4 regions of the Ferrimonas sp. genome follow, and region 3 is predicted to be linked to each of the others. Evidence: predicted binding sites of a transcription regulator. Region 3 holds the regulator's gene; each other region holds the start of a gene.
What was found. The regulator sigma-54, encoded in region 3, starts transcription at its own class of promoters, with help from an activator protein. The targets are predictions, from matches to a motif close to GTTGGCACGNNNNTNGNNT.
Positions count from the first base shown of each region.

Region 1: a site for sigma-54 is predicted at 1,047-1,065, ahead of flgF (flagellar basal-body rod protein FlgF). Genes of this name have one in related genera too.
Region 2: a site for sigma-54 is predicted at 1,418-1,436, ahead of glnA (glutamate--ammonia ligase). Genes of this name have one in related genera too.
Region 4: a site for sigma-54 is predicted at 1,709-1,727, ahead of ACN0RV_RS18845 (HAD-IIB family hydrolase). Genes of this name have one in related genera too.

Region 1 covers NZ_JBLXDO010000022.1:63,150-66,243, forward strand. Annotated here, with positions in the region: gene flgE (flagellar hook protein FlgE) at 1-943, shown strand, start outside; gene flgF (flagellar basal-body rod protein FlgF) at 1,109-1,849, shown strand; gene flgG (flagellar basal-body rod protein FlgG) at 1,873-2,661, shown strand; gene flgH (flagellar basal body L-ring protein FlgH) at 2,672-3,094, shown strand, end outside.
Region 2 covers NZ_JBLXDO010000028.1:20,927-24,020, reverse strand. Annotated here, with positions in the region: gene glnA (glutamate--ammonia ligase) at 1-1,367, opposite strand, end outside; gene typA (translational GTPase TypA) at 1,650-3,094, shown strand, end outside.
Region 3 covers NZ_JBLXDO010000001.1:344,241-347,334, reverse strand. Annotated here, with positions in the region: gene lptA (lipopolysaccharide transport periplasmic protein LptA) at 1-109, shown strand, start outside; gene lptB (LPS export ABC transporter ATP-binding protein) at 106-837, shown strand; gene ACN0RV_RS01615 (RNA polymerase factor sigma-54) at 905-2,356, shown strand; gene hpf (ribosome hibernation promoting factor) at 2,380-2,667, shown strand; gene ptsN (PTS IIA-like nitrogen regulatory protein PtsN) at 2,670-3,094, shown strand, end outside.
Region 4 covers NZ_JBLXDO010000033.1:10,511-13,604, forward strand. Annotated here, with positions in the region: gene ACN0RV_RS18835 (hypothetical protein) at 1-455, shown strand, start outside; gene ACN0RV_RS18840 (hypothetical protein) at 457-1,374, shown strand; gene ACN0RV_RS18845 (HAD-IIB family hydrolase) at 1,766-2,626, shown strand; gene ACN0RV_RS18850 (glycosyl transferase) at 2,748-3,094, shown strand, end outside.

The DNA.
Region 1 (3,094 bases), on a different contig from region 3:
GATTCCTCAGACCGCCGGTCAGCCTCAGAAGACCGCCGTAGTGGATGTGTCCATCAACGTGAATGCCGGGGACATCTCCCATGATCCGGCCAACTTCGACCCCACGGATCCGACCACCTACAACAACGCCACCTCGGTGACTGTGTACGACTCCCTGGGTGAGCCGCACATCATGACCCAGTATTTTGTCAAACCACCTGGTGGTGCGGTAACCGGCAACAACCAGTGGCTGACCTTCTTCACCATGGATGACAAACCGGTGAATATCGGTGACGCCGCAGGTGCTTCGATCAATGGCACCTGGGATCAGGACACCGACGGTGATGGCACCGCAGACAACCTGGGGGTGGCCGCACAGAGCGCCAGTGGCCATACTGCGGCGGTACTGACCTTTGATGACACCGGTAACTACACTGGTTCCAACCCCACCATGATTCAAACCGTGGCTTTGGGGACTGTGGCCGGAGGTGCTGGCGTGATTGGCCCGGGGGCCGATGGTACCCAGCGGGTGGAGTTCCGCATGGACAACCCCACCCAGTACGCCTCCAAGTTTGAGGTGACCAAGTTGAAGCAGGACGGCTCCACCGTAGGTCGACTCACCAACGTAGAAGTGGCGGCCGACGGCCTGATCAGTGCGACCTACTCCAACGGTACCGAAGTGCCCCTGGGTAAGGTGGCTCTGGCGCGTTTTGCCAATGAGCAGGGTCTTACCCAACAGGGCAACACCTCCTGGAAGCAGAGTCAGGCGTCCGGCGAAGCCCTGTTGGGTGAACCCAACACAGGGACCTTCGGTGCTATCAACTCCGCCGCCCTGGAGCAGTCCAATACCGACCTGACCACCGAGTTGGTGGACCTGATCAGCGCCCAGCGTAATTTCCAGGCCAACTCCCGTGCCCTGGATATCGCCAACCAGCTGCAGCAGAACATCCTGCAGATCCGCTAAGCTTGGATTGCCGCCCCTGCCGGGGGCGGCAACCCCTTTCCCCTTGTTCCCCTCCTTTCATTTCTGAATCCCCCCTGAACCGCCATATTGCTGCGATTTTGATTTTGGCATAGCTATTGCATTCCCTTGGCTAGTTAACGTCATTGCCGACTGTGGGAGTCACCCTTGGACAAGATGCTTTATATCGCCGCATCAGGCGCCAGCCAGAACATGTACGCCCTGGGCGTGCATGCCAACAACCTGGCCAACGCCCGAACCGACGGTTTCAAGGCGGATCTGCATCAGGCGCGCAGCATGCAGGCGTTCGGTGAGGGGTTGCCCACCCGGGTGTTCGCCATGAATGAGCGTCCGGCCAGTAACTTCGATGCCGGCAGCCTGAAGACGACCGGGCGAAGCCTGGACGTGGCCATCAAGGGTGAAGGCTGGTTTGTGGTCGAGGATGAGCAGGGCAACGAGGCCCTGACCCGTGCCGGCTCGCTGAAGATCGACGAAGGTGGCATGCTCACCAACGCCCAGGGCCGCCCCATCATGGGTGCAGCAGGCCCTATCTTCCTGCCTCTTCCAGTAGAGAAGGTGGAGATCGCCACCAACGGCATCATCACCGTGCGCCCTCAGGGCGCACCGGCCAACGCAATGGAAGAGGTGGACCAGCTTCAGATGGTTAACCCGCCAATCAATACTCTGACCAAGGGCGAAGATGGCTTGTTCCGTGCTTTTGGCGGCGAAGCCTACCTGCCCGATGCAGAGGTGGAGTTGGTGGCGGGTGCTGTCGAGGGCAGCAACGTCAGCCCGGTACATGAACTGGTGGGCATGATCGAGATGCAGCGTCAATTCGACATGCAACTGAAGATGATGAAAACCGCCGAAGAGAACGACAGGTCAGCCGCAAAACTGTTGCGGGTGTAACGGACATTTAAAGGGTAAAGAGTATGCAACCGGCACTTTGGATCAGTAAAACAGGCCTGGACGCTCAGCAGACTGAAATCTCCAACATCTCAAACAACCTGGCCAACGCCAGCACCGTGGGCTTTAAGAAGAGCCGCGCCGTGTTTGAGGACCTGCTCTATCAGACCATCAACCAGGCTGGGGGCATCAGCGCCCAGAACACCGAGCTGCCCAACGGCCTGACCCTGGGCGCCGGCACTAAGGTGGCGGCCACCCAGCGCATCTTCTCCCAGGGCAACATGGAAACCACCAACAACAGCCTGGATCTGATGATCGACGGCCCCGGTTTCTTCCAAATTCAGATGCCAGACGGTACCCAGGCCTACTCCCGAAACGGTCAGTTTACCCTGGACGAAGAGGGGCAGATGGTGACTCCGGGTTCCGGTTACGTGCTGGATCCAGGCATCGTCATCCCGGAAGATGCCCAGTCGGTGACCGTCTCCTCCGAGGGTGAGGTGTCGGTCCGAGTTCCCGGCCAGGCGGCCAACGTGGTAGTAGGTCAGATTGAGATCTCCAACTTCGTCAACGCCAGTGGTCTGGAGCCCATCGGTCAGAACCTGTTCCTTGAGACCGGCGCCAGTGGCGCGCCCATCGCCGGTGTACCCGGCCTGGATGGTCTGGGCTCCATCCGTCAGGGCGCCCTGGAAACCTCCAACGTCAATGTGACCGAGGAGCTGGTGAACATGATTGAAGCCCAGCGGGTGTACGAGATGAACTCCAAGGTGATCTCCACCGTGGATCAGATGCTGGCCAACCTGAACCAGCAACTCTAAGGAGCCTTAGATGAGACACTGGATAGCCGCAGCTAGCCTGATCACCCTGGTAGGGTGCACCTCGCCCGGTGCCCCGATTCCGGATGATCCCTACTACGCCCCGGTTTACCCCGAGTTGCCTCCGACCCAGGTGGTCAACACCGGCTCCATCTATCAGGATGCCTACGCCAACGAGCTCTACTCCGACATCAAGGCCCACAGGGTCGGCGACGTGATCACCGTAGAGCTGGTGGAGGCCACCAAGGCCAAGAAGAGCGCCACCAATGAGATGAAGAAGGACAACTCCATGTCCCTCGATCCCATCACCGCCGGCGGTGGCCCGGTGACCATCAACGGTCAGACTCTGGATCTCAACTACAAGGAGAAGCTGGATCTCTCCAAAGAGGCCGACGCGGATCAGAGCAACAGCCTCAATGGCTCCATCTCAGTGAAC
Region 2 (3,094 bases), on a different contig from region 3:
ATGTCCAGACGCTCGACTTCGGCGCGCTTCAGCTCCAGGTAGGAGTTGATGTAGTCATCGGAGAATACACCACCGGCAGTCAGGAACTCGCGGTCTGCGTCCAGGCAGTCCAGGGCCTGAGCGAAGGAGGCGGCAACGGTTGGGATCTCCGCGGCTTCCTCGGCAGGCAGGTCATACAGATCCTTGTCCATGGCTTCGCCGGGGTGGATCTTGTTCTTGATGCCGTCCAGGCCAGCCATCAGCATGGCCGCAAAGGCCAGGTAGGGGTTGGCGGTTGGATCGGGGAAGCGCACCTCGATACGACGGCCTTTCGGGCTGGGTACCACAGGGATGCGGATGGAAGCGGAACGGTTACGGGCGGAGTAGGCCAGCATTACCGGGGCTTCGAAGCCGGGAACCAGACGCTTGTAGGAGTTGGTGGACGCGTTGGCAAAGGCGTTGATGGCACGGGCGTGCTTGATGATGCCGCCGATGTAGTACAGGGCGGTCTCAGACAGGCCGCCGTACTTGTCGCCAGCGAACAGGTTGACGCCATCTTTCAGCAGAGACTGGTGGCAGTGCATGCCGGAACCGTTGTCACCGACCACAGGCTTGGGCATGAAGGTGGCGGACTTGCCGTAGGCATGGGCAACGTTGTGTACCACGTACTTGTAGATCTGAATTTCGTCAGCCTTTTCAACGATGGTGTTGAACTTGGTGGCGATCTCGTTCTGACCGGCAGTGGCCACTTCGTGGTGGTGGGCTTCAACAGTCAGGCCCATCTCTTCCATCACCAGACACATGGCGGAGCGCAGGTCCTGGGAGGAGTCCACAGGGGCCACTGGGAAGTAGCCGCCCTTGACGCCGGGACGGTGACCCATGTTGCCGCCTTCGTAATCTTTGGCGGAGTTCCAACTGGCTTCTTCGGCATCGATGCGGTACATGGAGCCGGCCATGTCGGTGTGGAACTTCACATCGTCGAACAGGAAGAACTCAGGCTCGGGACCGAAGAACACTTCGTCGGCGAAACCGGCGGAGCGCATGTAGCCTTCGGCACGCTTGGCGATGGAGCGTGGGTCACGATCGTAGCCCTGCATGGTGGTGGGCTCGATGATGTCACAGCGGATGTTCAGGGTCGCCTCTTCGGTGAAGGGGTCCAGAATCGCGGTGGCAGGATCAGGCATCAGCACCATGTCGGACTCGTTGATTCCCTTCCAGCCAGCGATGGAGGAGCCGTCGAACATCTTGCCCTCTTCGAAGAAATCTTCGTCCACCTGGTGGGTGGGCAGGGAGACGTGTTGCTCTTTACCCTTGGTATCGGTGAAGCGCAGATCGACAAACTTCACATCATTTTCTTTAATCAGTTCCAATACGTGTTCGACAGACATCCGATTTACCTCCAAATGGCGATTGCGCCCCTAAGTTTCTGTCACCTCTTATGCCAGAGGTGTGCCAAAAAATTAAGTGGCTGATTATGAAGAGATTGTTACAGGAGAGGGGGGTGAGAGGACGCGTATTTGCACCGAAATGGTGCAGGATGTGGTCATTTTTGGTGCATTGCACCCGGGATAAGGCAGCGGCGTCCATGGCTTGCGTCCGTTGGTGAAAAAAAGCACTGTCCTGATGCGTGATGACAGAGTAGAATGGCCGCCTTTTTGATGCAACCTAATATGGAGCCAGGCAGAACAGTGCTGGATAAATTAAGAAATATTGCGATCATTGCGCACGTCGACCACGGTAAGACCACCCTGGTAGACAAGCTGCTGCAGCAGTCCGGAACCCTGGAGAGCCGCACCGAGCTGGATGAGCGGGTGATGGACTCCAACGATCTGGAAAAAGAACGCGGTATCACCATTCTGGCTAAGAACACTGCCATCAAGTGGAACGACTACCGCATCAACATCGTGGACACTCCCGGACACGCCGACTTCGGTGGTGAGGTAGAGCGGGTCATGTCCATGGTGGACAGCGTACTGCTGCTGGTGGACGCCCAAGAGGGCCCCATGCCCCAGACTCGCTTCGTGACCCAGAAGGCATTCGCCCAGGGCCTCAAGCCCATCGTGGTGATCAACAAGATCGACAAGCCTGGCGCCCGTCCCGACTGGGTGATGGACCAGGTATTCGACCTGTTTGACAACCTGGGTGCCACCGACGAGCAGCTGGACTTCCAGGTGGTGTACGCCTCCGCTCTGAACGGCTGGGCGTCCCATGACGCCGAAGAGACCGGTACCGACATGACTCCCCTGTTCGAAACCATTGTTGAGCAGGTGGAAGCGCCCCAGGGCGACGTCGACGGTTCCTTCCAGATGCAGATCTCTCAGCTGGACTACAACTCCTACGTTGGCGTAATCGGCGTAGGCCGCGTGAGCCGCGGTAAGGTGAAGGTGGGTCAGCAGGTGACCATCAACTGCGCCAACGGCACCATCCGTAACGGTAAGGTTGGCCAGGTTCTGGGTTACCTGGGTCTGGAGCGTCACGAAGTTGAAGAAGCTCAGGCGGGCGACATCATCGCCATCTCCGGCCTGGGTGAGCTGAAGATCTCCGACACCGTGTGCTGCCCCAACGAAGTGGAGGCTCTGCCTGCCCTGTCCGTGGACGAGCCCACCGTGACCATGACCTTCCAGGTGAACACCTCCCCGTTCTCCGGCCAGGAAGGCAAGTACGTGACCTCCCGTAACATTCTGGAGCGTCTGCAGAAAGAGCTGGTGCACAACGTGGCCCTGCGCGTGGAAGAGACCGATGATCCGGACAAGTTCCGTGTCTCCGGCCGTGGTGAACTGCACCTGGGTGTTCTGATCGAGAACATGCGCCGTGAAGGTTACGAGCTGGCGGTATCCCGCCCCGAGGTGATTCTGCGTACCGTTGACGGTGTGCTGGAAGAACCCTACGAGACCGTGACCGTGGACGTGGAAGAGGAGAACCAGGGCAGCATCATGGAGAAGCTGGGTCTGCGTAAGGCTGAGCTGACCGACATGGCCCCTGACGGCAAGGGTCGTATCCGCATGGACTTCATCATGCCTTCTCGCGGCCTGATCGGCTTCCAGACCGAGTTCATGACTCTGACCTCTGGTACCGGCCTGATCTACCACACCTTCTTCAAGTACGGCCCTCACAA
Region 3 (3,094 bases):
CGAAGGCAACAAGGATGAGCAGATCACCACCATCTTCCAGCCCGCGGAAGCCGACCTGAAATCCCTGGCCGAGCCCAAGGAGAAGAAAGAGGGTGAGAAGCAGCAATGACCCGCTCAACCCTGACCGCAGAGAAATTGGCCAAGGCCTACAAGGGCCGGGAAGTGGTCAAGAATGTTGGCCTTGAGGTCAGCACCGGCCAGATCGTGGGTCTGCTTGGCCCCAATGGCGCCGGCAAGACCACCACCTTCTACATGGTGGTGGGCCTGGTGCAGAACGACCGGGGGCGGATCCTCATCGACGGTGAGGAGATCACCCTGCTGCCGATGCACAGCCGGGCCCGAAAGGGGATCGGCTACCTGCCCCAGGAATCCTCCATCTTCCGCAAACTGTCTGTGTACGACAACCTGATGGCGGTGCTGCAGACCCGTAAAGGGCTGAGCCAGTCCCAGCGGGTGGAGAAACTGGAGCAGTTGCTGGAAGAGTTTAACATCACCCACATCCGCGACAGCCTTGGGATGAGCCTGTCCGGCGGCGAACGCCGCCGGGTGGAGATCGCCCGGGCCCTGGCCGCCGATCCCAAATTCATCCTTCTCGACGAGCCCTTCGCTGGCGTCGACCCGATCTCGGTGATCGACATCAAGAAGATCATCCAGCACCTGAGGGACCGCGGCCTGGGCGTACTGATCACCGACCACAACGTCCGTGAAACTCTGGACGTCTGTGAACACGCCTATATTGTCAGCCACGGCGAGCTGATCGCCCAGGGCGAACCCGCCGCCATCCTCGAGAACAAGCTGGTGCGCTCGGTATACTTGGGCGACCAGTTCAAGCTATAGTAATTTGAACTCCCGACCAGGAATACAACCGGAAAAAACAAGAAGGAATAAGGACAGGTTGTTGTAAATGAAGACTTCTCTACAGCTAAAGCTGGGACAGCAGCTCACCATGACCCCGCAGCTGCAGCAGGCCATTCGCCTGCTGCAACTGTCGACTCTGGATCTCCAACAAGAGATTCAGGAGGCCCTGGATGCCAACCCCCTGCTTGAAGTCGAGGAGGATCTGAGCCCAGCCGTCCCCGACACCCCGGATGCCCCTTCCCGGGATGAGCTCGAGCCCGCCCCGGAAGCCGCCAGTCTGGACACCAGCGAGGCCCTGAGTCAGACCGACATGCCGGATGATCTTCAGGTCGACGCCTCCTGGGATGAATATTACACATCCTCCCCGGCCCCCATGGCCAGTCGGGAGGATGACATGCCCTTCCAGGGCAGCACCGGTGACAGCCTTCAGGGCCACCTGCTGTGGCAGATGGAACTGACCCCCATGTCCGATACCGATCGCGCCATCGCGGTGGCCATCATCGATGCCACCGATGAACGCGGCTACCTGACCCAGACTGCCGAGGATATTCTCGAAGCCATGGGCGACGACGAGGTCGAGCTGGACGAGGTGGAGGCGGTACTCAAGCGAGTGCAGCGCTTCGACCCTGTGGGCGTCTGTGCCCGGGATCTGGCGGAGTGCCTGCTGGTGCAGTTGAGTCAGTTCGATGGGGCGACTCCCTGGCTGGCTGAGGCCAAGATGCTGATTCAGGAAAATATGGATCTGCTGGCCAACCGCGACTTCCGCGGACTGATGCGCAAGACCCGCCTCAAGGAGGAGGAGCTCAAGGAGGCGATGGATCTGATCCAGACCCTCAACCCTCGTCCCGGCAGCGCCCTGGTCAGCGACAATGACCAGTACGTGATTCCCGATGTGGCCGTCTCCAAGCGCAAGGGGCGCTGGGTGGTAGAGCTCAATCCGGACACCATGCCCAAGATCCGCATCAACGAGCAGTATGCGGCCCTGAGCCGCAACAGCCGCAACCAGGCGGACAGCCAGTTCGTCCGCGGTCACCTGCAGGAAGCCAAGTGGTTCCTGAAGAGCCTGGAGAGTCGCAACGATACCCTGCTCAAGGTGGCCAACTGCATCGTCCAGTTCCAGCAGGGGTTCCTGGAATACGGCGACGAAGCGATGAAGCCCATGGTGCTCAACGATGTGGCCGAAGCGGTGGACATGCACGAGTCCACCATCTCCCGGGTGACCACCCAGAAATATATGCATACGCCCCGTGGCATCTTCGAGCTGAAGTACTTCTTCTCCAGCCACGTCAGCACAGACAGTGGCGGCGAGTGCTCATCCACGGCAATTCGTGCTTTAATTAAAAAATTGGTTGCTGCAGAGAATCCTAAGAAACCTCTCAGTGACAGTAAAATGGCGGAGCTGCTGGCAGAACAGGGCATCAAGGTGGCGAGACGGACCATCGCCAAGTACAGGGAAGCCCTGGGCATTGCTCCATCCAATCAGCGGAAACAGCTGTAACCAGCAAAAAAGGAGGAACCTATATGCAAATCAATCTGACCGGTCATCATGTCGAGATCACTACCGCTCTGAGAGATTATGTGCACACCAAGTTCGACAAGCTGGAGCGCCACTTTGACCATATCTCCAACGTCTACGTGGTGCTGAATGTGGAGAAAACACAGCAAACCGCCGAAGCCAAACTGAATCTGAGTGGCCGCGAAGTGTACGCGACCCACCACCACGACAACATGTACGCGGCCATCGACGGCCTTATCGACAAGCTGGACCGTCAGGTCATCAAGCACAAAGAGAAAATTTCACGCCATTAATCATGGACATATCCACGTTACTCAGCCCGGAGTGCGCCACCATCGCCGCTCCGGGCCTAAGCAAGAAGCGCGCCCTGGAGATGATCTCCCAGTTGGCGGGCGAGCATCACGGCAACCTGAACCCCCAGCAGCTGTTTGAAAGCCTGCTGGCCAGGGAGAAGATGGGTACCACCGGCATCGGCAAGGGGATCGCCCTGCCCCATGGCCGGCTAGCCAACATCGACCGCCCCATTGCCGTGTTCATCAAGTGCGACGAAGCGATCCCCTTCGACGCCATCGATGGCAAGCCTGTGGACCTGCTGTTTGCCCTGTTTGTCCCCGAGGACGCGGTACAGGAGCACCTGGCCACCCTGGCCGCCATGGCCAAGACCCTGCAGGACAAAGAGACCTGCCGGGCCCTGCGTAAATGCAGTACCGACTCGGAGCT
Region 4 (3,094 bases), on a different contig from region 3:
AACTGGCGCCGGCCATGGTCACCGGCGGCCTGGTGGATGTGCGGAGCAGCGCCATCGAGCAGGACCTGGTGGAGATTGTCCAGCACCTGCGCCGTCAGGCCCCCAGCACCCCCATGGTGGGCGATAGGGACGGTGTCAGCGTCGAGAGCGAAGAGCTGGAGATCCTCGCCTACCTCAGCGACTGGGTGCTGGACGAGGTGGAGCACTTCTTCGAACAGGCGGTGCTGGCCGACCACGGCCTCTCCGCCCTGGCGCACTGGCAGACCCAGCAGCCCGCCTGGCTCAAGGACAGCCATGAAATTGACCCGCAGCTGTGGATTGAGCTGGTGTTCGGCTACTACTGCAAGCTGGCGCCCCAGCAGCAGAGCATCATCGCCCTGGAGATGGAGGAGCAGTTGGTGCCCGGCACCAACAACAACTTCACCTACAGCGACGTGACCATCAAGGTGGCCTGATGTGACCCTCAATCGCAGGGAACGACTCACCCTGGCCGACTGGTTCACCCGTCCCTGGCAGGAGCGGGAGGTGGCCTTCGGTGCCTTGGCGAGTCGGTTACACCGCGATTACGACTTTGGTGAGCGCCGTGGTGACGGTCGCGCCAGAGTCCGGCTCTACATCAGCCGCGATCATCTGAGTCAGCTGCGCGATGAGTTAAAGCGCGACGGTCTGGGCGACCCCTGCGACCCGCACTTCATCACCGACACCCAAAGCCGCCACCACCAGGCGGCCACCCAGGCCGATGAGAAGCTTAGTGCCAGAGCCGTAGGCGAGGATCTGGTGCTGTGCCGTCCCCTGTCCCATTGGCATATCGACGGCGCGGCCACCCCCCTGCCGCCCTTTGAACAGGCCGGCCAGCAGGTCAATTGGCGCTCACTTCATCAGATGGGCGACCGCTTAGACCACACCCATCTGGTGCTGGTGGAGAATCTGGCGTTGATGACCGAACTGACTCGCCTGAGCCTGCCCGCCGAACTGCAAAAAGGGCTGTTTCTCTTTCGGGGCGATGCGTCCGCCGACAAGCAAACCAACGCCGCCTATCAGTGTTTCCGGGCCTTTAAGGGCAGATTGCCCCTGGTCTACTTTGGCGACTTCGACCCGGCCGGATTGGAGATTGGCCTTTCCAGCGGCGCCGAGCAGATGTTGCTTCCTGCCCGAGAGTGTTGGGACACTCTCCTTTCTGCCCAGTGGCAGCAGCTCAAAGGGGCCGAGCCGCGCTGGCACAAGCAGCAGGAGCAGGCCCGCCGACTCTTTACCTCACCTCTGCCGGAACCGCTGAAGCAGGCACTGCTGGTGATGGACAGGTACAAACAGACCCGCACCCAGGAACACCTGTTGGCTCACCAAGTCCCCCTCGAGTTGGTGGACCTGAACTAAGTCCAGCCGCCCTTTTTGTCATTGTGGCGAAGGGTGAAATCCAGCGTATTAGCTATCGGCCTTACTCGCCTTTACCCGCCGCCGCAGACTCGCAAGGAGTCGGTTCAACACCCTATGGAATCCCTTAGCACAGTCATGACGGCGAACGCCGGTATCCAGTGGCTTTGGTTTCGATCTTGGCGTACACACCGCTGCAGTTTTGCAAGCAGCCGGCTCAACACCCTATGGAATCCTTTAGCACAGTTCTGCCGGCGGACGCCGGTATCCAGTGGCTTGGCTGTTGACGTTGACCGTCACTCCCCGCCAAAGAAACCCCACCTTTTCCTAAATTCATCTTGGGCCAATCTTTGCTTGGCTATACTCATCCACTGCTGAGCAAAGGAGCGCATGGATGGCCCACACACCCAAACTGCTGGTGGTCACCGATCTCGACGGGACCCTACTGGATCATCACAACTACAGCTTTCAGGCTGCCGTGCCCGCCCTGGAGCGGCTGGAGCGCCTGGGGATCCCCGTCATTCTCAACACCAGCAAGACCGCCGCCGAGCTGGCGCCACTGAGGGCGCAGCTGAACAACCACACCCCCTTTGTGGTGGAGAACGGCGCCGCCCTGTTCTGGCCGCCGGAAGTGGACCCAAGCCCGCAGGCCGAGGAGCACCACACTGGTGCAGCGCCCGGCTATCGCATGCAAGCTTTTGGTGCAAATCGGGCGCAGATCCTCTCCGCCCTGACTCAAATTCGTCGGGACACCGGCCTCAAGCTGGAGGGCTTTGCCAACTGGGATGTGGCCACCCTGATGGACCACACTGGCCTGGACGGCGACAGCGCCGAGCAGGCGCTGGAGCGTCAGTTCTCTGAGCCCCTGCTCTGGCAGGGCAGCAGCAGCGACCTGAAGACATTGAAGCGGGCGGTGGAGGGCTACGGGCTCAAGCTGTTGATGGGCGGGCGCTTCCTTCATGTGGTGGGCCACAGCGACAAGGGGCGCTGTCTGGCGCCCCTGAGGCAGGCCTACGCCCGGCACTGGGCCATGGAGGGGGGAGAGTTGCCTCTGGTGATCGCCCTGGGCGATGGAGACAACGATGTGGCCATGCTGGAGCTTGCCGAGCACCCGGTGCTGGTACGCTCTCCGGTCAACCCGCCTCCCAACCTTAGCGATGCCACAAGGGCCCGGACGCTGGTGACAGAGCGCTGCGGCCCACAAGGGTGGAACGACACCATCAACCTGTTGCTGGACCAGTACCGGTTTCCCTGATGCTCAGCCCAGGCTGGCGCTTGCCAACAGGCGGCTGGCATCACACTTGCTACCAAAGGTTAGAACCGCGACGTGTCCAACGGACCAGAGCATTGAATCGTAAAGGCTAAGGAAAAGTACCATGGGCGATTTCTATCAGAACGGCATCATCACCACCCTGCACAATCTGACCGACCGCGACATCAATGAACTGGAAAGCGAGCTGATACGGTTCAGCAAATCCCGGCCCATGTCCCTGGTGCTGCCCTCTCTCTACAGCGAGCTGCAGGGGCCGGCCCTGGACAACATCGTTGAGGAGCTGGCCCAGGTGCCCTATCTGGAGGAGATTGTCATCGGTCTGGATAGGGCCGACCGGGATCAGTATCGGCATGCCCTGGATTTCTTTGGCCGCCTGCCCCAGAGCCACCGGGTTCTGTGGAACGACGGTCCCCGCCTGCGGGCCATCGATGAGATGCTCAGGGCCGAGGG